One region of the Phyllobacterium sp. YR620 genome, then DNA from elsewhere that is predicted to be linked to it. Evidence: predicted binding sites of a transcription regulator. Region 1 holds the regulator's gene; the other holds the start of a gene.
The links. The regulator PhoB, encoded in region 1, activates phosphate uptake and scavenging genes when phosphate is short. The targets are predictions, from matches to a motif close to TGTCATNNANCTGTCAT.
Positions count from the first base shown of each region.

Region 2: BLR72_RS04395 (UDP-2,3-diacylglucosamine diphosphatase) is a predicted target of PhoB. The motif match lies at 3,087-3,103, and genes of this name have one in related genera.

Region 1 is NZ_FNJP01000001.1:1,073,486-1,085,441, reverse strand. It holds gene BLR72_RS05080 (LCP family protein) at 78-1,205, shown strand; gene arsC (arsenate reductase (glutaredoxin)) at 1,215-1,637, opposite strand; gene dmeF (CDF family Co(II)/Ni(II) efflux transporter DmeF) at 1,718-2,659, opposite strand; gene BLR72_RS05065 (metal/formaldehyde-sensitive transcriptional repressor) at 2,656-2,934, opposite strand; gene phoB (phosphate regulon transcriptional regulator PhoB) at 3,091-3,777, opposite strand; gene phoU (phosphate signaling complex protein PhoU) at 3,796-4,521, opposite strand; gene pstB (phosphate ABC transporter ATP-binding protein PstB) at 4,544-5,317, opposite strand; gene pstA (phosphate ABC transporter permease PstA) at 5,388-6,704, opposite strand; gene pstC (phosphate ABC transporter permease subunit PstC) at 6,701-8,167, opposite strand; gene BLR72_RS05035 (PstS family phosphate ABC transporter substrate-binding protein) at 8,253-9,296, opposite strand; gene BLR72_RS05030 (anti-sigma factor family protein) at 9,705-10,493, opposite strand; gene BLR72_RS05025 (sigma-70 family RNA polymerase sigma factor) at 10,490-11,230, opposite strand; gene BLR72_RS05020 (MBL fold metallo-hydrolase) at 11,539-11,956, shown strand, end outside.
Region 2 is NZ_FNJP01000001.1:938,420-950,375, forward strand. It holds gene BLR72_RS04385 (DUF2865 domain-containing protein) at 1-550, opposite strand, end outside; gene BLR72_RS04390 (NADP-dependent malic enzyme) at 642-2,939, opposite strand; gene BLR72_RS04395 (UDP-2,3-diacylglucosamine diphosphatase) at 3,168-3,989, shown strand; gene BLR72_RS04400 (glycosyltransferase family 4 protein) at 3,979-5,076, shown strand; gene BLR72_RS04405 (MFS transporter) at 5,198-6,400, shown strand; gene dgcA (N-acetyl-D-Glu racemase DgcA) at 6,397-7,380, opposite strand; gene BLR72_RS04415 (ABC transporter permease) at 7,447-8,622, shown strand; gene BLR72_RS04420 (ABC transporter ATP-binding protein) at 8,646-9,521, shown strand; gene BLR72_RS04425 (MlaD family protein) at 9,525-10,517, shown strand; gene BLR72_RS04430 (ABC-type transport auxiliary lipoprotein family protein) at 10,589-11,170, shown strand; gene BLR72_RS04435 (hypothetical protein) at 11,282-11,560, shown strand; gene BLR72_RS04440 (apolipoprotein A-IV repeat region-like domain-containing protein) at 11,611-11,956, opposite strand, start outside.

The sequences.
Region 1 (11,956 bases):
GGGCATCGTTAAAACGGAAATGTTAGTTGGCTTGGCCCGGATAATGATTACCTTGGCTTGTTCTACTGGAGAATTTTGTGAGTGACGGATTGATCAACAGCGCGCCGAAGCCTGAGGGCGATCCTCAACGACGCCGGCGGCTGCATTTGCTGCTCGCTTCCGTCACTTGCCTGATGCTTGTAATCCTGCTTGCCATTTGCGGCATGTATTGGAAGTTCACGAGCAATCTGCGGCACTTCGAGGTTGCTGAAGCCGACCTCGGCAATCGCCGCCCGGCCAAGGCATCGCCTGATGCACTCAACATCCTGATCGTGGGTTCAGACCAGCAAACCGTTTCCGTCGCCAACCCCGGCGAGCGCAGCGACATCCTCATGCTTGCGCATCTTTCGGCCGATCGCAGCGAGTTGAATGTCGTGAGCTTCCCGCGCGACCTGCTCGTTCCCCTTCCCGCCTGTTCCGGCCGCGAGGGCCTGCCCGGCCAGCGGGCGCACCTCGGCATGATCAACTCATCCTTCATGTTCGGCGGCATCGGTTGTACCTGGAAGACCGTCGAAACCCTAACGGCCATAAAGATCGATCACGTGATCAAGGTTGATTTTAGCGGCTTCAGGCGGATTGTTGAGGCCATTGGCGGCGTCGAATACTGCATATCCGAACCAATCCACGACAAGCTTGCCGGGCTGGACCTCCCTGCGGGATGCCAGACGCTCAATGGCGAAGAAGCGCTAGGCTACGTGCGCGCCCGTTACAGCATAGGCGACGGCACCGATATCGGACGCATTCATCGTCAGCATGAATTCTTTGGTGCCATGGCTCAAAAATTGCTCGGAGCGCAACTGGCGAACCCTGTGCGGCTCTTCAGCTTCATGGATGCCGCGACGAAATCCGTCATCACCGACCCGGGTTTCAGTCCGGGCGTGATGCGGGAACTCGCCTTCGCCGTCCAGCATCTTTCGTCCGAAAATATTCACTTCATCACCATGCCATGGCACTATTCGACGGCATCCCCCGGACGGGTCGAATGGGTCGAAAAGCCTGCAAAGCGGCTTTTCCGCTCGATAGCCGCCGATAAATCCCTGATGGATACTGAGTTCACGCGGGCCAAGATCGGCGAGCCGCAAGATTCCACGACCAAGCCCTGCGGCGCCAGCCGCGTCGACCACTGCGCCGAAATTTCGCAGGCCGATGGCGTTGCTCGTCCATAACATCGAGGCTCAGCGGACGCGATTGCCCGAGCTGTCGATAACGACCTCACCATCCTCCTTGGAAAACGGGCCCTTCTGCGCATCTGGCAGGATCTCAAGCACAATTTCTGAAGGGCGGCTGAGCCGCACGCCTCTTTCGGTCACGACGAAAGGACGTTCGATGAGGATTGGATTGGCCATCATCGCGTCGAGAAGCGCATCGTCGTCCAACGAAGCATTGTCGAGGCCAAACTCGGCATAGGGCGTACCTTTTTGGCGCAAGGCCTGGCGCACGCTAAGACCAGCCCGGCTGATCATTTCCTTCAGGGTTTCCCGGCTCGGCGGCGTCTTGAGATATTCCACGATCACCGGCTCGATCCCTGCATTGCGGATCATGGCGAGGGTATTACGCGAGGTACCGCATTTCGGGTTGTGGTAAATCGTGACGGTCATCACATGGGCTCCCGGCTATTCGAACGTTCGTCGCACGTGGGGTCTTCAAAGCTCAGCGTGTGACCCACCAGAATCGATATTTACGCGGCCTTCGGCTCTACCTCAACGGTCACATGCGACAACTCATGGATATGTGCGAGTTTGGCACGATAGGACGACGGCGCTTTCGGATCGTCGCTCAAAAGCGAAACAATGGCACCGTGATGCCCCGGGCCAAGCTGCCAGACGTGCAGGTCGGTAATCACGTCGCCCTCCTTTTCGATGGCGCCACGTATTTCATCAGGCAGGTCTTCACCCTGAGGGACATAGTCGAGCAACACGCCGCCCGCATCGCGGATGAGACTCCATGACCATCTGGCGATAACAAGAGCACCGACTATTCCCATGGCCGGATCGAGCCAAAGCCAGCCGTAAATGCTGCCCGCGAGAAGGGCGATGATGGCGAGGACGGACGTCAGCGCATCGGCAAGAACGTGCAGATAGGCGGCACGCAAATTATGATCGTGACCGTGGTGATGATGGTTATCGCCATGGTGACCGTGGTGATGATGGCTATGGTCGTCGCGCAAGAGCCAGGCACAAACAAGGTTGACGGCAAGGCCAAGCACGGCAACGGAGATCGCCTGCGGAAAACTGATCGAGATCGGGTTGGCAAGGCGTAGGAAACTCTCCCAGCCGATCAGCAGTGCAATAAGCGCGAGGATCACAGCGCTGGCAAAACCTGCGAGATCGCCGAATTTTCCCGTGCCGAAGGTGAAACGCGGATTGCTGGCATTCTTCCTTGCATAGAGATAGGCCAACGCCGCGATCAAAATCGCGGCAGCATGTGTCGACATATGCCAGCCATCGGCGACAAGCGCCATCGAGCCGAAAACCGTTCCCGCCACGATCTCCGCAACCATCATCGTCGCGGTCAGCGCGATCACAAACCAGGTGCGTCGTTCGTTGCGCTCGTGATCGTCGCCCAGAAACACATGGGCATGCGTGCCTTGAGGCAAATGGATCGCGTGATCGTGGCTCATTTCAGATACATCCTTACAACGTCGATGAGATCCGCTGCGCCCTTGGCGCGTTCGCTGTCCGTCTCGGTTCCGGGATCGACGACATGCATGCGGATATGGTCCTCGATGAGTTCACCCATCAGGCCGTTTACCGCGCCGCGCACCGACGCCACCAGGTTCAAAATGTCACCGCACGACATTTCCGCTTCGAGCGCACGCTCGACGGCCTCCATCTGCCCCTTGAGACGACGGATCCTTGCGAGGAGTTTTGGTTTTTCCTTGGTGGTATGAGACATAATATAGCCCCCTACCCTATATTTGCGTGAATTTCAAGTCCAGGCTGTGGAGACTTTGAGCAAGGCGTTGTCGGCGGACTACAAAATACCAAAAGGCGTCGCATCAGCCATCTAGCGCTGATGCGACGCCCTTGTTAGAACCACAATAATTGAGAATCAGCCGAACGAATAGCCGGCGCCACGTACGGTGCGGATCGGATCTATCGAACGTCCGATATTGATCGCCTTGCGCAGGCGACCAACGTGGACGTCAACTGTGCGATCATCGACATAGATGTCCGCACCCCAGACATTATCGAGCAACTGGCCGCGCGAAAAGACTCGTCCGGGTGACTGCATGAGGAATTCGAGCAGCCGAAACTCCGTCGGGCCAAGTTTTAGCTCGCGCTCCTTGCGGAAAACGCGGTGCTGTTCGCGGTCGAGCTTGAGATCGCCGAAGCTCAGCACGTGCGAAAGCAGGCTCGGATTGACGCGGCGAAGCATGGATTTGATGCGCGCCAGGAGTTCAGGCGTCGAAAACGGCTTGACCATGTAGTCGTCGGCACCGGTCGAAAGGCCGCGAACGCGTTCGCTTTCCTCGCCGCGGGCGGTGAGCATGATGATTGGCAGGATTTCGGTCTCGCGCCGCGCCCGCAGGCGGCGGCAGAGTTCGATGCCCGACAGGCCAGGCAGCATCCAGTCGAGGATCAGAAGATCCGGAACGTTCTCGCGCAGCGCAATTTCCGCTTCGTCGCCACGTGCGATCGTCTCGACAACATAGCCTTCAGCTTCAAGATTGTACCGGAGGAGGACGCTCAGGGCTTCCTCGTCCTCCACAACGGTGATTTTGGGAGCTATTGCCATATCAAGCCTTCAGTTGAATTAGGACTCGGTCGTTTCATCCACAATAATAGTATGTGTCTGGTCTTCCTTGGGACGTTCCGCCGGCAGTTGCGAACCGGTAACAATGTAATAGACTGTCTCGGCAATATTGGTGGCGTGGTCGCCTATGCGCTCGATATTCTTGGCGCAGAACAAAAGATGCGTACAGGCGGAAATGTTGCGCGGATCTTCCATCATGTAGGTCAGCAATTCGCGGAACAGCGACGTATAGAGCGCGTCGATTTCGTCGTCGCGTTCGCGCACAATGTTCACCTGCTGTACCGAGCGCGTCGCATAGGCGTCGAGCACGTCCTTCAGCTGCGTCAAGGCAAGTTCGGCGATTGTCTGCAAGCCGCGGTAGACCGAGAGCGTCTGGCGGGTATCGGTCACGGCAACGACGCGCTTGGCAATGTTCTTGCCGAGATCGCCGATACGCTCGAGATCGGAGGAAATGCGGATCGTCCCGATGACTTCACGCAGGTCGATCGCCATCGGCTGGCGCTTGCCGATGATGGTGATGGCCTTTTCATCGATCTCGCGCTGACCGGCGTCGAGGATCAGATCGTCCGAGATAACGCGCTGCGCCAGCGCATTGTCGGAATTGACCATGGCGGCGACCGCCTGTTCGACCATGCGTTCGGCATGACCACCCATCTCGGCGATCTTGTGCGTCAGGAACTTCAGTTCGTCATCGTAAGAGCGCACAGTGTGCTGCAACTCGGTCATGTGCTTTGTCCTCGTTCCTGCGTCAGCCGAAGCGTCCGGTGATATAGTCCTGGGTGCGCTTCTCGGTGGGGCTTGTGAACATCATTTCCGTATCGCCGACCTCGACAAGATTGCCGAGATGGAACATGGCCGTGCGCTGCGAAACGCGCGCTGCCTGCTGCATCGAGTGGGTAACGATGACGATGGTGTAGTTTTCGCGCAATTCATCGATCAGTTCCTCCACCTTTGCTGTGGCGATGGGATCAAGCGCCGAGCACGGCTCGTCCATGAGGATCACTTCCGGACTGACGGCGATGGCGCGGGCAATGCACAAGCGCTGCTGCTGGCCGCCGGACAGACCGGTGCCAGCCTCATGCAGGCGATCCTTCACCTCGTCGAAAAGGCTGGCGCGGCGCAGGCTTTTTTCAACGATTTCATCAAGTTCGTGGCGACCCTTCGCGAGTCCGTGAATGCGCGGTCCATAGGCAACGTTCTCGAAGATGGACTTCGGGAAAGGGTTGGGCTTCTGGAACACCATGCCCACCCGGGCACGGAGTTCGACGACGTCGATCTTCGGATTGTAGATATCCTCGTCATCGAGCGTGATCTTGCCGCCGATCTTACAACCTTCGATGGTGTCGTTCATGCGGTTGAGACTGCGCAGGAACGTCGACTTGCCGCAGCCCGAAGGGCCGATCAGCGCCGTGACCATCTTTTCCGGCACGTCGAGGCTGACACCGAACAAGGCCTGCTTGTCGCCGTAGTGAACAGTGACTTCCTTGCCTTGCATTTTGATTGCGTTGGGCTGGGCGCTCATCTTGTCGTTTACCGCCTTTTCGAGATTTCGTTCCGTCATAAGGTTCATAACTAGGTCCTCTCTCGAACAGTTACCAGCGGCGCTCGAAGCGGCGACGCAGAAGGATGGCCGTGATGTTCATGACCGCGAGGAAGAGAAGCAGCACGATGATAGCACCGGACGTCCGCTCGACGAAGGCGCGCTCCGCTTCGTTGGCCCACATGTAGATTTGCACGGGCAATGCCGTCGAAGGATCGAGCGGCGTTACCGGATTGTTGGCGACGAAAGCCACCATGCCGATCAAAAGCAGCGGCGCGGTCTCGCCGAGGGCATGCGCCAGGCCGATGATGGTACCGGTCAGAATGCCGGGTGCGGCGAGCGGCAGGACGTGATGGAAAACCATCTGCGTCTTCGATGCGCCAATGCCAAGCGCCGCCGCGCGGATGGACGGGGGTACGGCACGCAGCGCGGCGCGCGTCGCGATAATGATTGTCGGCAGCGTCATCAGTGTCAGCACGAGACCGCCGACCAGCGATGCCGAGCGCGGCATATGCAGGAAGTTGATGAAGACTGCGAGGCCGAGCAGACCGAAGACAATCGACGGGACCGCCGCAAGATTATTGATGTTGACCTCGATAATATCGGTCAGGCGGTTCTTCTTGGCGTATTCCTCAAGGTAGATCGAGGCGGCAACGCCGATGGGCAGCGAGAGGCCGAGCACGATCAGCATCATGTAGAGCGAACCGATGAGGGCGACGCTGAGACCCGAAGTTTCGGGGCGGCTGGACGCGCCATAGGTGAAGAGACCGGTGTTGAAGCGCTGGGCCATGGCGCCGTCAGCCTTCAGCTTGTTCATCCATTCGACCTGCTTGTCCGAAACCTTGCGGCGCGACTGGTCGACGCTGAGATCGATCTGGCCCTTGAACGCGGAGTCGATGTCGGCGCCCGTAAGCACCCAGACATTCTGCGTAGTGCCGATGAGATTAGGATTTGCAACGACGAGCTCACGCAACTGGCCGCGCACGCCATCGGAGAAAAGCTTGCCGAGTTCGCGCAAGCCGGGCTTGTCGGTTTGGGCGACCCCCAGCTTTTCCGCCAGTGCATTGCGGGCGAGAACCGGATAATTGGCGGTCAGAAGCACGTTTGGATCGGTGGCACGCTTATTGTCCGGATCGATGATCTTCGGATCGAGATTGATCGCAAGATTGACCTCGGTCTGCCAGAATGCGGTGTAGCCGTTGGAGAACACGGAGAACAGCAGCGCAATGAGAAAGAAGATGCCGATCGCTATCGCTGCGATGCCATAGAGCTTGAACCTGCGTTCGGCAGCGTAGCGGCGCTTTAATCCAATGTCTCGCCGGGCGGGACGTGCCGATGCAGCAGCGGGATTGAGGGCTATGTCGGTCATTCGTACTGCTCCCGATACTTGCGGACGATGTAGAGCGCGAAAATGTTCATGCCAAGCGTGATGAAGAAGAGCGTGAGACCGAGTGCAAAGGCGACGAGGGTTTGCGGCGAATTGAACTCAAGGTCTCCCGTCAGCTGGTTGACGATCTTGACAGTGATTGTCGTCATCGCCTCGAACGGATTGATGTTGAGATTGGCGGCAACGCCGGCTGCGAGCACGACGATCATCGTTTCGCCGATGGCGCGTGATGCCGTCAGGAGCAGCGCGCCGACAATGCCTGGCAGCGCGGCGGGCAGTACGACGCGGCGGATCGTTTCCGAACGGGTCGAGCCGAGCCCGAGCGATCCGTCACGCAGCGACTGCGGTACGGCCGTGATGATATCGTCGGAAAGCGACGAGACGAACGGGATCAGCATGACGCCCATGACGATGCCGGCGGTGAGCACGCTCTGCGCCTGGATGAAGGCATAGCCGCCGGAAAGCGCCGCGCTGAGGTCGCGCAGGAACGGTCCGACGGTGACGAGCGCGAAGAAGCCGTAGACGATGGTCGGGATGCCGGCGAGCACTTCGAGCAGCGGCTTGACGACCGAGCGCACGCCGCGGCTCGCATATTCAGCCATGTAGATGGCCGAGAAGAGGCCGACCGGGACAGCGAAAAGCATGGCGACGAAGGCGATGTAGAGCGTGCCGGCAAGGAGCGGGATCAGTCCGAACTGGCCTTGCGATCCGCCTGAGCCGGCCGCGGCAAAGCGCGGATCCCATACGGTGCCGAAGAAGAAGCTTGCCGGCGAGACCGACTGGAAGAAGGTGAGCGTCTGAAACAACATCGACAGGATAATGCCGACGGTTGTCAGAATGGCGATGGTGGAGGCAGCGAGCAGAGCACCGAGGATGACGCGCTCGACATTGTTGCGCGCCCTCGCCCGAACATGAACGCCGGACAGGCCATAAAGTGCGCCGCCGACCGCCAGAAGGAGGGCCATGATGCCGCCGATATAATTCGCGCGCTGGGTGTTCTTGTTCCACTCAACGGCGATCGGGATCATATAGTCCTGACCGTCGGGCGCGAGCGCCACACCCTTGGCTGAAAGCAGCGGGCGCAACTCGGCGAAGGTCTGGGGAAGATTGGCCATCTCATCGGTCGTCAGCTTCCCGAGGCCGCGGGCAATGCCGCTGACCATGCCGAGTTCGAGGCTTTGGCTGGCGATAACGGTGTCAGCCGTACGGACTGGCAGTTCAGCAATCGCGGAGCGCTCCAGGTAGATATTGGTCGCGCCGGCCCAGACGACCAGGAACAGGATCGCTGGCAACGCCGAAGCCAGGAATACCCACCATGCATGGTAGTGCGGCAGGGAGTGCGGCTTTACGCTTCCGTCATTCTTGCTGACAGCGCGCTGGCGCCCAAGGAAGTATCCGATAACGCCGATCGCAAGGACAATGACAAACACCAATGACGTGGACATCAAGCTTTCCCCGATCTGTCCTGTAATTCAGTTTGAATTCGAAACGGGACAGGGGCGGCTCGCGCCGCCCCTGTACCTCAGGAATTTAGTTCTTCATCGTGGTTCCGGCGGCGAACGCGTCACGCTGGGCCTTACGTTCTGCTTCCGGAGCCGGTACGAGACCGTATTCGGCAAGCGGGCTGTCTTCGCCGATCATCTGATCGCTGAGGAAGAAGTCGACATATTCCTTCAGGCCCGGAATAACGCCGAGATGCGCCTTCTTGACGTAGAAGAACAGCGGACGCGAAACCGGATACTTGCCCGAAGCTATCGTCTCGGTGCTCGGCACAACGTCCGAAACCGTCGCGACTTTCAGCTTGTCGGCATTGTTCTCATAAAAAGCGAGGCCGAATACGCCAACGCCGGTCTTGTTGGCGTCGATGCGGGCAAGCGTCTCAGGATAGTCGCCGTCGATATCGATGGCCTTGCCGTCCTTGCGGATCTTGACGCAGGCAGCAGCCGAAGCCTTTTCGTCGAGGCCGAGCTTCTTGATTGCGTCAGCAGCGCCGGAAGCCTTGCAGCCGCCCGTCATCAGCTTCTCTTCGAAAACTTCACGGGTGCCGTGCTTTTCGCCGGGGATATACGCTGCAATGTCCCAATCCGGAAGGTTCGGGTTGACCTGGTTCCATTTGGTGTTCGGATTGTCTACGAGCTTGCCGTCAACAACGATCTGAGCGGCGAGAGCGGTGTAGATGTCCTTCGGGACGATCTTCCAGTCCGGACCCTTGATGTCGGTGGCGAAAACGATGCCGTCATAGCCGATGCGGATTTCTTCAACGTCCTTGACGCCAGCGTCCACGCAGGACTTCAGCTCGGTGTCCTTGATCGGGCGCGAAGAGTTGGCAATGTCGATCGTGTCTTCGCCGACGCCCTTGCAGAATTCCTTGATGCCTGCGCCAGAACCACCGGATTCAACAACCGGCGTCTTGAAGTTCGGGAAGGTCTCACCGAACGTTTCGGCAACAATCTTGGCATAGGGCAGCACGGTCGAGGAGCCAGAAACCTGAATCTGGTCGCGGGCAGATGCACCCACCGTCGATGCGGCCACCGCAATTGCAAGCACTGCGGCCGTGGAAATTAGCTTGTTCATAGGAGCAGCTCCTGTTGGTTTAATTCGTGTGACGCCTCTAACGTCGGCTGCGGTCTATAGAAGCTTTATTACAGTCATATGACAGCATTGTAACAGTTATGTTGCAGGGGTTGCGGCGGCTCGCATCAACCACCTGAATCGAAAATCACACTGAAACCAAAACCTTATGAGTCTACTGAATTGGGTGTAGATGGGCGCAATCGAATATGATCAATGATTCCAGCAGCTTCTCCGGATAAAATTGCGACAGGTGGCGACAAGCCGGCCAAGTTCCGTGACAACAGGAACTTAGCCAGCTTAACATGCCCGGCAACGCTCGAAAGTTTCGCTAAATTCTCTCAGCCCGCAATAAGGCTGTCACAATCGTGTGCGCGCCGTTGAGGGCATCAAAAAGAGTGGGCGAACGTTCTAGCCCGATTTCGCGACAGCATTGGCAAATAGCTCGCGAAACGCTCGAAGGTCGGAGGGATTGACGTCGGAAATCGCCCAAAACGTCAGGCCATCCTCATACCATTTGATCAGATTATACCCTTCCCGCACGCTTTCGCTGCCTGCCGCTGGTGCGGATGGCCACACGAACACGTTGATAACATGGGCGTTGCGTCGGTAGACGAGCGCTGCGACGACCTTGCCGTCAATGTAGTCCATGCGGCCACCGACGAGGGGAAAGCCATGCCCCGAAAGATCGACCACCGGCGGCGAATAATCGACCTTCCCGTTGAACCACGGCTTCACGGTGTGCTGGTCTGAGGTCAGCACGTCGGTCAGATGGCTGACCATCAGGGAGCGGACATGACTGGCGAGGATTTGATCCTGCAGCGACGTTTGCGTCTGCGGCAGCGAGAAGACCAAGAAGAGGCTCGCCGCCAGGGCGGCAAAGGAAGGAATATAGCTCCAGCGCTTGGTGAATTGCAGCAGCCGCGTAGCCCAGTGGTTGTCTTGTGCGCGCGCCCCGCTTTGCTCCTGCGTAATCGCTGCGAGAATTGTCTCGCGAACCTGCGGCGGCATCGTCCACCGAACATTGTCCTGGGACATCATGTGCTTCAGCGATCGGACGTTGTCGAGTTCCCTTGCACAGTTCGCGCAGGTCTGCAGATGCTCCTCGAATGCGAGCGCATGGACCGCATCGAGTTCGTCATCGATATAACCGTGCATCATTACAAACCAGTCCGGGCAGGCGTGAGAGGTCTTGCTCATTTTGCTGCCTCCTCGTCGCCGTTCTCGTTGCGCCAGCACCGGCCGAACTCCCGTCGTGCCCGGGCGAGCCGCGACATCACGGTTCCAATCGGCACATCGATGATATCGGCGATCTGGCGGTAAGAAAGTTGTTCGAGTTCGCGCAATACCAGTATTTCCCGCAGGTCGTCGGCGAGCGCGTTGATGATGGAGCGAACCCGCTCCGATTCGGACGCGCGGATAAGCACGTCTTCCGGCGTATCGTCCTCTGACGCTATGTCGGACGCATCGGCTCCGGCTTCATCCGGGTGCGCAGATTCGGCAAGAGGCGCCTCGAACCGGCGCTTGCGACCCCGCTCCTGCTGCCACGCAAAGTAGCAGTTCCTGACGATGGCAAATATCCAGGAGCGTGCATCGCCGCCGAGATAGCCGTCGAAATTACGATAAGCCCGCAAAAAGGCGTCCTGGACGATATCCTGCGCGGCGTCGCTATCGCGGCTGAGATAGCGTGCGAAATTATAGGCCGCATCCAGTTGCGGAAGCATGAGTTGGTTGAAGCGGGCCGACCGGGCCTCGTCCACGACAGGCGTTCTTGCAGCTGCCGACGAAACCATAAGCAGCGTGGTATTCGCCCGTGGCTTAAAACCACGGTCGCCCGCATTCCTGAAATCGAAAAGCCGGGACAGCCATGTGAAGGCCGGATTTTGCGGCAGCAAAGTCGATGTAAGCGCCATGCGCATGCCTCGTACAATTGTCATTTTTGCCTACTGAACATCGGGCGGCAAAAGCCGCATTCATCAGGTAGATCGTTCTGCCGCGTGAAATATTCTCCACATCGATGATTTTTTTGAGACGCCCTCGTTTTTGGGACGGGCCGAAAATGCCAGCGTGACCGTCCTCTTGCGGGAAACCAAATATATTCATTTCAATTCAATGACTTGTTGGATTTTTCGGCTTGGTGCGAGAATAAAATCGCCTTCCATTCAGTCTCCTTGTTCAGCGGATCGAACAGTCGATCGGACAAGTTCTCCGCCCGGAATGAACCATTTTACGAGGAGACGAGCACATGTTTGATATTACACGCCGTACAGTCCTTGGAGCGGCCGCCTCGGCCGCCGCCTTCGGCCTCGCGCGCAAATTGGAAGTCACCCTGCCCGCGCGTGCCGAAGCGCAAGTTGAGCCGGCAACCGGCTTCTACAAATACACGGTCGGATCCATTGAAGTGACCGCCATCTATGACGGCATCTGGCGCAAGCCGCACGATCCGGCATTCATCAAGAACGCTTCCGTCGACGAGACGAAGCAAGCACTGGCGAAGGCCGGGCTAACCACCGATTTCATGCCGATACCGCTTACCGTCGTCGTCCTGAAGGTGGGTGACCGCCTGATCATGATGGATGCAGGCTCGGGCGTCGGCCAGTGGCAGGCCAACGCAACGCATCTGCCGGCAAATATGAAAGCTGCGGGCATCGACTATACCAAGA
Region 2 (11,956 bases), 140 kb from region 1:
GCCGATAAAACAGTTTCGCGCCGGTACATTGAGACTGGCATTGCGCTTGATCGCGCGCGAAATTCTCCGCACCCGTATCGTAGGAGATCGGGAAATAATAGCCGTCGCAACTGCGCACGCACAGCGTCTGGTAACGTCCGCCGGAGACGGGGGCCGTGCTCATTTCCGGCTCGACATGTTCCGGCTCGGTTCCGTAAATCTCATAGGAAGGCGCGGCAGTCGCACGCCGCGGCGTGTCACGCAGCGGGTAATCGCGCTGGGGTGCCTCGTGTACCGGATAGTCGGGTATTGGTTGATCGCGCAGCGGCACGTCGTAATGCGGCTCATCGTGAATGGGCGAGTCAATGATGGGGCAGTCATTAGCATCGAGCGCGGCCACCACGCGGTCGCGGCGCAGCTGCAACTCGTAGTCGTCGACATCGGCATTGCTGTTCAATTGGTCGAGACGCTCCTGCATCCGCACGCAATTGTCGGAATTGGCATAAGCAAGCGGGGCCGTCGCGAGAATTGCGGCCGCGGCGATGATGCCAGATTGGAGTGTCCGATGCATGAGGCGGTCCGGAAAGTTCAGGGGCATTCGACGGGTGCGAATGCGCCTGAACCATCCACGGCCATGCGGCAGCAATAAGACGGTCCCTGTCTCAATCAACGCGCTGTGATGCCTCCACCACGGCAAGCGCAGTCATGTTGACGATGCCGCGCGATGTCACGGAAGGCGTCAGGATATGGGCCGGCTTGGCAGCGCCGAGCAGGATCGGCCCGACATGGAGCGCGTCGGTAACGCTCTTGACCACATTGAGCGTGATGTTCGCAGCATCGAGATTGGGGAAGACGAGGAGATTGGCCTCGCCGTTCAGCCGCGAATGCGGCAGCACGCGTTCGCGAAGCACCTGCGACAGCGCCGAATCGCCATGCATTTCGCCGTCCTGCTCGAGATGCGGTGCCTTGGCACGGAGCAGTTCGGATGCATGGCGCATCTTTGCGGCGCTTTCGGAATCGCGCGACCCGAAATTCGAATGCGACAGCAAGGCCGCCTTGGGCTCGATGCCGAAGCGACTGATTTCGCTCGCCGCGAGCACAGTCTTTTCGGCGATCTCCTCGGCGGTCGGATCGATGCTCACATAGGTGTCGGTGAGGAAGAGAACGCCGCGCTGCGAAATAAGCAGGCTGAGCGCCGAGAAATTGCGGATCCCTTCAAGCTTGCCGATGATCTGGTCGACATTGCGCAAATGCCGCTCGAAACGTCCTTCAAGCCCGCAGATCATGGCGTCGGCCTCGCCGCGCACGATGGCGAGCGCCGCAATGACGGTGCTGCTGGCGCGAACCATGGTGCGCGCCACTTCCGGGGTGGTGCCGCGCCGCCCGGTGAGCTTGACCAGAAGATCGACGTAATCGCGGTAGCGCGGATCGTCCTCGGGGTTGATGATATCGAAGTCCTTGCCGACCTTGATCTTCAGGCCGTAGCGCTTGAGGCGCGTCTCGATCACCTGCGGGCGTCCGATCAGCGTCGGCAGCGCAATCCCTTCCTCGAGCACGACCTGTGCGGCGCGCAGGACGCGTTCGTCCTCGCCATCGGCATAGATCACGCGCTTCTTCTCGGCCGTTTTCGCCTTCGTGAAGATCGGCTTCATGATCAGTCCGGACCGGAAGACGAAGCGGTTCAAGCGGTCAAGATAGGCATCGAAGTCGTCGATCGGACGCTCGGCGACGCCGGTATCCATGGCTGCCTTGGCGACGGCCGGGGCGATGCGCAAGATGAGGCGGGGGTCGAAGGGCGAGGGAATGAGGTAGTTCGGTCCGAAGGTCGGCGTCTCGCCCGAATAGGCGCGGGCAGCAACGTCGGATGGTTCTTCGCGGGCGAGCGCCGCGATGGCCTGGACGGCGGCCATCTTCATCTCTTCGTTGATCGCTCTCGCGCCGCAATCGAGCGCGCCGCGGAAGATGTAGGGGAAGCAAAGGACGTTGTTGACCTGGTTGGGGAAATCGGAGCGGCCGGTGCAGATCATCGCGTCGGCGCGCGCGGCGCGGGCTTCCTCCGGCATGATCTCCGGTGTCGGATTGGCGAGCGCCATGATCAGCGGGTTCGGCGCCATCTGCTTGAGAAGCTCTGGCTTGAGCACGCCTGCAGCAGAAAGGCCGAGGAAGACGTCCGCCCCGCCGATGACATCGGCTAGGACGCGGGCATCGGTCTTCTGCACATAGACCGATTTCCAGCGGTCCATAAGCGTATTGCGGCCCTCGTAAACAACGCCGTCAATGTCGCAGACCCAGATGTTGTTGCGGTCCGCACCAAGCTTGACGAGAAGATTGAGGCAGGCGAGGGCGGCAGCGCCGGCGCCCGAAGCAACGATCTTGATCTTGGAAAGGTCCTTGCCGGCAAGCTCCATGCCGTTGAGGATTGCAGCGGCGACGATGATGGCGGTGCCGTGCTGGTCATCATGGAAGACGGGGATGTTCATCCTGGCGCGCAGCTGTTCCTCGACCTCGAAACATTCCGGCGCCTTGATGTCTTCGAGATTGATGCCGCCGAAGGTCGGCTCAAGCGCGGAGACGACGTCGACAATGCGGGTGATTTCCTTGGCGTCGATCTCGATGTCGAAGACGTCGATATTGGCGAACTTCTTGAAGAGCACCGCCTTGCCTTCCATGACCGGCTTGGAGGCGAGGGGGCCGATATTGCCAAGGCCAAGCACCGCAGTTCCGTTGGAAACCACGGCTACGAGGTTAGCGCGGCTCGTATAGTCAGCGGCGGTCGCCGGGTCTCCGTGAATGGCAAGGCATGGGGCGGCAACACCGGGGGAATAGGCGAGCGCGAGATCGCGCTGGTTGCCGAGCGTCTTGGTGGCCTGGATTTCCAGCTTACCCGGCTGAGGAAAGCGGTGGTAGAACAGCGCGCTTTCATCGAGGTCAGAGCTGCTGGGCGTTTTGTCGTTGGCCATGGAGCGGGTCCTTCCGGAAATTGGTGCGGCGCGTTCACAAATCATCAGTTCAGGCATTTCTAGCATGCTTGAATAACATCCAGACGCATAAATGAAGTCCATTTTGTTACAAGTGTTTATCGTCCGAAAACATGCAGTTTTCCGCACCGTCATATGATTGTGACATGAATCGGGTTTGTGTCAGCGCAACCGGACGCCCCGCGTCAGCGCTGAACGGAGATCAGCATCATGGTCGAGAACGAGGCCCGCAAATTCCGCACTCTTTTTCTTTCCGATGTTCATCTCGGTTCGAAAGGTGCGAAAGCCAGTTTTCTACTGGATTTCCTGAAGTATCACGATGCCGATACGATCTATCTCGTCGGCGATATCGTCGATGGCTGGCGCCTGCGCCGCAGCTGGCACTGGCCGCAGGAGCACAATGATATCGTGCAGAAGCTGCTGCGCAAGAGCCGCAAGGGCGCGCGCATCCTCTATATCGCCGGCAACCATGACGAGTTCCTGCGCGATTTCCAGGGCACCCATTTCGGTGGCATCGAGGTCATGGACCGGACGATGCACGAGACCGCGGATGGACGAAAATTCCTCGTCATTCATGGCGACCAGTTCGATGTGGTGGTGCGCAACGCCCGCCACATCGCCTATCTCGGCGACTGGGCCTATGACGCGGCCCTCGCGATCAACACCATCATGAACAAGGTGCGGCGCATGCTCGGCCTGCGCTACTGGTCGTTCTCGGCCTGGGCGAAATTCCGGGTCAAGAAGGCGGTCAATTTCATCGGCTCGTTCCAGACAGTCGTTTCCGATGAAGCGCGCCGCATCGGCGCCGACGGTGTCATCTGCGGGCACATTCACCACGCAACCATCGAGCAGATCGACGGTATCGAATATATCAATACCGGCGACTGGGTGGAGAGCTGCACTGCCATCGTCGAGCATTTTGACGGCCGCATGGAACTCCTGTCGTGGACGCACCTGATCGGTGAACAGGCTGGATTTGCTCCAGTGATCCGCCTTGATGACAAGCGCCCGAAGGCGGCGAATGCGGCCTGAGCCAAGCGCGCAGCCCAAACGGCTCGTTATCGTTTCGGACGCCTGGCATCCCCAGGTCAATGGGGTCGTTCGTACCCTGACGAAGCTGCGCGAGCAAATGGAGGCGCGCGGCTTCGAGGTAACGATCATCTCGCCGGCCGACTACCGTTCGGCTCCGTGCCCGACCTACCCGGAAATTCGCCTGGCGCTAACGCTGCCGCATGCCGTGAAAGCGCGCATCGAGGCGCTGCAGCCGGCTTTCGTCCATATCGCGACGGAAGGTCCACTGGGCATCATGGCGCGACGTGCCTGCCTCAGGAATAATTGGCGGTTCACGACCAGCTTCCACACGCGCTTTCCCGAATATCTGCGCGAGCGCCTGCCGGTGCCGCTGGCCTGGACCTATGCCTTCCTGCGCCGCTTTCACAATGCCGCGGAAACCTGTCTGGTGCCGACGCAATCGATCAACGACGAACTTTCCGCGCGCGGTTTCAAGACGCTGAAGGTCTGGACCCGCGGCGTCGATCGCAAGCTCTTCCGTCCGCAGCCGGAGGTCGATCTCAAACTTAACCGGCCGATCTTCCTGTGTGTCGGGCGGGTCGCGCCGGAGAAGAACCTCGAAGCTTTCCTGGCGCTCGATCTGCCAGGAACGAAACTCGTCGTCGGTGACGGGCCGAGTTTGCCGGAGCTCAAACGCAAATATCCGGATGCGGTTTTTGCCGGCAAGAAGGAGGGTGAGGAACTGGCGCGCTACTACGCGGGTTCTGACGTGTTCGTCTTCCCGAGCCGCACTGACACGTTCGGGCTCGTGCTGCTCGAAGCGATCGCCTGTGGCGTGCCCGTGGCTGGCTATCCGGTCCCAGGTCCGAAGGATGTGATTGGCGTCTCGGGCGCCGGCGTCCTTTCCGATGATCTCAACGAAGCCGCGCTTGGCGCGCTGGCGATGGGCAAGGTCGATCCCGATGCCAGGCTCAGGAGCTTCAGCTGGGAGGCTTGCGCCGATATCTTCGAAAGCGCGCTGACGGAGATCATTGCTTCGCGCGAAGCAGTCGCCAGGTGGATTAGCCGCAAGCGCGCGGTCCCGGCGCGGCAACCGTCGGACCTATAGAACTCCCACAATTATCGCGAGCATTTCTAGGCGGGTGCAGTATTTCGTGATAGGTGCGTGGCGCGGGCGGATCATGATTGCGATTCTCCCCGGCCGTCTTCGTTCTTCCGAAAGTCCTGCAATGATCACCGCCTCTGCGGATCCGGGTCTCGACAAGCCGCCTCGCTTCGAGCTGCGGGTGGCTCTCGCTTATTTCGCCATCTTCGCCTCGAGCGGCCTGCACCTGCCGTATTTTCCCTTGTGGCTCGAATACCGGGCGCTGACACCGACCGAGATTTCGATCGTCCTTTCCATGCCGCTTTTCGTGCGCGTCATCGCCGCGCCCCTTGTTTCAATGCTCGCCGACCGGTCCAACGACCGGGCGCATATCCTGACGACAGCAACCGTTCTTGCGGTCATCGTCGCTGCCTTCTATTTCGTTCCCTTCGGCTTTGCCGGCATATTGATTGTGTCGCTGATGCTGGCGCCGCCATGGACATCGCAAGTACCGCTCGCCGATACGATTGCGCTCTCCGGCGTGCGACGTTATGGAGCCGACTTTGCGAAGATGCGGGTTTGGGGATCGATCTCCTTCCTGCTTGCCTCCTTCGCGGGCGGCGTCTTCATCCAGTATTTCGGCGAGTGGATCATCCCTTCGGCCCTGCTGGCCACGCTCATTGCCGCATGCGCCATGAGCTTCGTCGTACCGCGCATCGGCAAGCCGCGCCGGCTCTCGCCGCTTTCCGATGTCGATATTGCCGATGCGGGCAGGGCACTGCGTCGTCCCGCCTTCGTCACCTTCTTGATCGCAACCGGGATCACGCAGGCCAGCCATGCCTATGGCTACAGTTTTTCGGCAATCTACTGGAAGTCGATCGGAATAGGCGAAACGGTGATCGGCGCATTATGGTCGATCTCGGTTGTTGCCGAAGTGATCATGTTCACGATGTTTCGACGCCTGTTCGGAAAGCTTCACCCTGCGCGGGTGCTGATGGTCGGCTCGGCCTTTGCCATGTTTCGATGGGCCGCGTTTCCGCTGGTCGCCCCTTCGGGATCGGGTGTCGCGGGTTTCCTTCTCATCCAGAGTCTCCACGCTTTCTCATTCGCGCTCTCATTTCTTGGCATGCAGAAGATGATTGCGCTGACGATCCCCGAGGAACGCGGCGGCACCGCCCAAGGCCTTTCGACATTCTTCATCGGAACCTCGCTGGCCATCGCCACGATGGTTTCGGGGCCGCTCTATGCCAGGACGGAAATTTACGGCTTCTATGTGATGGTTGCACTCGCCGCCTGCGGTCTTGTGCTTGCGGGCGTGTCGCTACGGCTGGAACAGAGGCAAAATTAGCCCCAGAGATCGCGGCTCGGCGGGAAAACCCGGCTGCCCTCGAATATCAGGCCCGGCGCTCGATCCTCCTTGAGAATCAATGGACCGTCCAGATCGACAAAATCCGCATCCTGGGCGACCAGCATCGCTGGTGCCATTGCGAGCGAGGTTCCGACCATGCAGCCGACCATGACGCCAAATCCAAGCGCGCGGGCGGTCCTTTGCATGCGCAGCGCTTCCGTCAGGCCGCCGGTCTTGTCGAGCTTGATGTTGATGCTGTCATAGCGGCCGATCAGGGCGGGAAGATCGTCGGTGCCGTGCGCACTTTCATCGGCGCAGATCGGAACCGGGTGCGGTATCCTGGACAGGATCGCATCCTTTCCAGCGGGCAGCGGTTGCTCGATCAGCACGGCGCCGGCCTTGGCCGCCGCCAGCATGTTTTCGATGATATCTGCATCGGTCCAGCCCTCGTTGGCGTCGAGGATAATGCGGCTTGCCGGCGCTGCCGCCGCCACCGCCGCGATGCGCGCCGCATCGTTCTCGCCGCCGACTTTGACCTTGATCACGGGCCTGTCGGCGAAACTCCTGGCCGAAGCTGCCATCGCCTCGGCTTCGCCGAACGACACCGTAACCGCCGTGGTCAGTTCGCGAAGAGGAGCGAGACCGGCAAGGGCCACAACGGAGGTTCCGCTGCGCTTCGCTTCGAGGTCCCACAATGCGCAATCGACCGCGTTGCGGGCGGCGCCGGCGTTGAGCAGGGCCGGCAGGTCATCGCGTGTCGCGCCGTTTGTCAGTGCGCCGCGCAAGGCCTCGATCTCGGCGCAAACCGATTCGAGGCTCTCGCCATAGCGCGCATATGGCACGCATTCGCCTCTTCCAATGAATGGGCCATCCGTCAATGTGCAGATGACCACGGCTGCCTCCGTCTTCGATCCACGCGAGATCGTGAAGGTTCCGGCAATGGGCCAGCGTTCAACCGAAATCGAAATTTCCAGCGCCATTGTTTGGGCCCTATCCGAAACTATTGTTCAAGTGACATCGGTCGAGAGACTCGATATGTGTGTGTGATGTTGACCGATAGAGCAAACAATTCAAGTGCTTCTACCGCCGCGCCGCCCCACGTCGAATTCCAGAAGGAAGGCGACGGCGCGACTGTTGCGCTATCGGGTGCCTGGACAACCCGCAATGTAAGGCGTGTCGACGAGCGCATGCGCGAAATCGAGCGCGATACCAGCATTTCCAAGCTCGTGATCGACCTTTCCGGCATTGAACTCCTCGATACGGCAGGAACGTGGCTGATCGAGCGCCTGCGTACGACGCTGCAGGAGGCCGGCAAGGACGTCAAGATCGAGGGTCAATCGGAAAGCTGGGGCGCGCTCTTCGATGCCGTCGGCGAAGTTGCGACCACGCCTGATGATTCGCCGCCGCCGGAGCACGTATCCCTTACGGTGCGTTTCTTTGCCGCAATCGGACGCAACGTCTATGCGTTTGGCGACGACTTCGTCAAATCCATGCACATACTCGGCGCTACCGTTCGCGGCGCGCAGATGAAGGGCAGCCGCCGGGGCAGCATTCGCCCTGCGGCGATCGTGCACCAGATCGACAGCATGGGCATTGGGGCCATTCCGGTGGTCGTGCTGATGTCGACGATCATCGGGGCGATCATCGCGCAGCAGGGTGCATTCCAGCTCCGCTATTTCGGCGCGGAGATTTTCGTCGTCGATCTCGTCGGTATCCTGGTTTTGCGCGAGATCGGCGTGCTTCTTACCGCGATCATGATCGCCGGCCGCTCCGGCAGCGCGATCACCGCCGAAATCGGCTCGATGAAAATGCGCGAGGAGACCGATGCGCTGACGGTCATCGGCCTCAATCCAGTCGGCGTGCTGGTATTTCCCCGCTTGGTCGCGCTGGTCATTTCGCTGCCGCTTTTGACCATCATCGCTGATTTTGCCGCGCTTGCCGGCGCCATGACCATTACCTGGGCCTATTCCGGTATTCCGCCAGATGCCTTTATTCAGCGTCTGCGCGATGCCATTGATATTTCGAGCTATCTTGCGGGCTTGATCAAGGCGCCGTTCATGGCCATGATCATCGGCGTCATGGCCTCTGTCGAGGGCATGAAGGTCGGTGGCAGCGCCGAGTCTCTCGGCCAGCGCGTGACCGCATCCGTTGTTAAATCCATTTTCGTCGTGATCGTGGTCGATGGCATTTTTGCCGTATTCTACGCATCGATCAATTTTTAAAGCCGGAGATTTAAGAAGACCCAATGACGCCGACAGCGCAGCAGGAAAACGGCAATACCGAAGAACGAGACATCATCCTGTCGGTCAAGGATGTGAGCGTTTCCTTTGGTCGGTCCAAAGTGCTCGATAATCTCTCGCTCGATGTCTATCGCGGCGAAATTCTGGGCTTCGTCGGCGCGTCCGGCACGGGCAAGTCCGTGCTCATGCGCACGATCCTGGGGCTCAACCAGAAGCAATCCGGCACGATCAGCATTTTCGGTCATGACATCGACAGTGCGAATGATCAGGAGAAACTCAGTGTCGACATGCGCATGGGCGTCCTGTTCCAGCATGGCGCGTTGTTCTCGTCCCTGACTGTGCTTGAAAACATCCAGGTGCCGATGCGCGAATATCTCGATATTCCCGAAAGGCTGATGGACGAACTTGCGCGGCTCAAGATCGAGCTCGTCGGGTTGAAGCCCGATACAGCCGAAAAGTTTCCTTCCGAACTCTCCGGCGGCATGATCAAGCGCGCGGCGCTGGCGCGGGCGCTGTCGCTCGACCCCGAGATCGTCTTCCTCGACGAACCGACGTCCGGCCTTGATCCCATCGGCGCTGCCGATTTCGACGAACTCATCGCCAACCTGCGCGATACGATGGGTCTTACCGTCTACATGGTGACCCACGATCTCGACAGCCTGTTCGCGGTGTGCGACCGAATCGCTGTATTGGGAAAGAAGAAGGTTCTTGTCGAAGGAACCATCGAAGACATGTTGGCGTTTGACGATCCGTGGGTTCAGGAATATTTCCGCGGCAAGCGTGCGCGCCAGATCGTCAATGACGGCAAGACAAAGCGCAAATCAGAAGGCGTCCGTGCGGCGGCGGTATCTGAGCAAGGGCAAAAGGGTCAGGTAAGCTAACGCATGGAAACGAAAGCCAACTATGTTCTGGTCGGTGTTTTCACGCTTGTGATCTGCGCCCTTGCGTTCGCGTTCGTATACTGGATTGCGCGCTATGGCGATCGCAGCGAGACAGCGACGCTCGAAATCCGTATTCTCGGCTCGGTTACCGGTCTTTCCGAGGGCAGCCAGGTGCTGTTCAACGGCATCAAGGTCGGTACGGTCAAGAAGCTCTCGATCGACGACAATAATCCCGACGCCGTGATTGCGCAGACGGAAGTCAATGCGACAACGCCGATAACACGGTCCACGCAGGCGACGCTCGGCTTTGCCGGCTTGACCGGCCAGGCCTTCATCGAACTCAAGGGCGGCAAGCTCAACGAGCCGAACCTCCTCGAGGAAGCAGCCAAGGACGAGCAGATTGCGCGCATGGACGCCGACCCCTCCGTGGTCAACAACCTTCTGCAAAAGGCGCAAACCATTCTCGAGCGCGTGGATGGGGCGGTCAGTTCGATCGAAAGCTTCATTACCGAGGTCAAGGGACCGCTGGTCGACACGGTCAACAACACCAAGAAGTTCACCGATGCGCTCGCCAAGAATTCCGAGGTCATCGACAAGTTCAGCCAGAGCGCCGAGGATGTGCAGGCGGTCGTCAAGGAAGCGCGCGAGATGATGGCCAAGCTCAACACCGCTTCGACGCGCGTCGATGGCGTGCTTGCCAAGCTCGACACGCAATTGTCCGATCAGGACGGCAGCGTGGTCCGCGAGGCGCGTGAGACGATGAAGTCCTATCGCGCGGTTGCCGATAATTTGAATGCCCGGCTCGGACCGATCACCGACAATATCAACCGCTTTTCGGGGCAGGGCCTGCGTGACGTTCAGTCGCTCGTCAATGAGAGCCGCCAGTCGGTGCAGCGCATCGAGCGGGCGATCACCGATCTTGAGAAAAATCCGCAGCGGGTCATTTTCGGCGGTAGCGGTAGCGTTCCTGAGTATGACGGACGCACACGCCGTTGACTTTGGTCGATTCGCAAAGCATGAAGGTTAATAGATATTTACAGTTCGTTTTGCTTCGTTGGGGGGCATTGGTGAGTTTCAGGACCGTTCCCGCGTTACTTATTGCCTTGTCCGTTTCTGGCTGCGCCAGCAGCAAGAAACTTGACACGTTCGATCTCTCCAGCCCGTCGCCTGCCGTATCGGCCTCGCGCAAGCAAGGCAGGCAGATTCTCATCGCTGCGCCATCGGCGCTGAAAGCGCTAGATGGCGAAAACGTCGTCGTGCGCTCAGGTCCGCATTCGATTTCCTATTTGAAGGGTGCGCAATGGGCGGACCGACTCCCGAGCATCGTCCAGTCGCGCTTTGTCCAGGCTTTTGAAAGCACGCACCGTCTAGGCGGCGTCGGGCGTCCGGGCGATGGCCTTGCCATCGACTATCAGGTGCTCAGCGAAGTCCGCACCTTCGATATCGATGTCGAGCGCGGCAACAATGCCGTGGTCGAAATCGCCATCAGAATCCTGAACGACAAGAACGGCACTGTGCGCGCATCACGGGTTTTCCGATCGTCCTCGCCCGTCAGCGGACCGGGCAACGATGCCTACATTTCTGCCCTCGACCGCGCCTTTGATAATGTGACGTCCGATGTTGTCTCATGGACGCTGTCGGTCATTTAATTTTTCGAACTTACGAATGCATTTGAGCCCAGCAGTTGTTTTTAAATTGGATTGCCGATGTATCGCCAGCAATCGTTTTTACAAATTGTCAGGCATCTATCCGTAACGCAGATGGTATTTCTGGCGGTTGCGGGATCGACCGCGATAACCTGCTCGTTCTTCGCGGGCCGCACTGCCGGCAAGACCGAAATACACGCCGAAAGCCGCGAACTGATTGCCGGCTTCGAACGGAAGGTTGCCGACCTGCAGCACAGTCTCGATAGCGAGCGGGAGCGGGTGGGGCGGTTTTCCGATGCGAACCGCAGGCTCTCGGGCGACGCAGATGCCTTGCGCGAAAAGCTTGGTTCAGTAGTGCAGAAATTGCAGAATAAAGATCGGACGATCCAATAAAAACGCGGCCCGAGAGCCGCGTTTTTATTGTTTCCACTTTATCCGCCACTTTAGCGCAGGCGGTTACTCGCATGCGCCAGCATCGTATAGACCTTGCCGGTATCGGACGTCAGGTAATTCTGCGTTGTGACATTGTCGCGGTCGTTGCGGCTGACATCTTCGAGCAGGCGCTCGAAATCGTCCATGTAACGATCGACGGCACGGCGGAACTCGCTGTCGGCCTGATACTTGCGCTTGATCTCGTCAAAGGTCTGCTGGCCCTTCAGCGTATAGAGGCGGCGGGTAAAGACGTTGCGCTCGCCAGCACGGTAACGCTGCCAGAGTTCCACGGACGCTTCGTGGTCGATGGCGCGAGTGATATCGATGGACAACGAGTTCAGCGATTCCACGACCTGG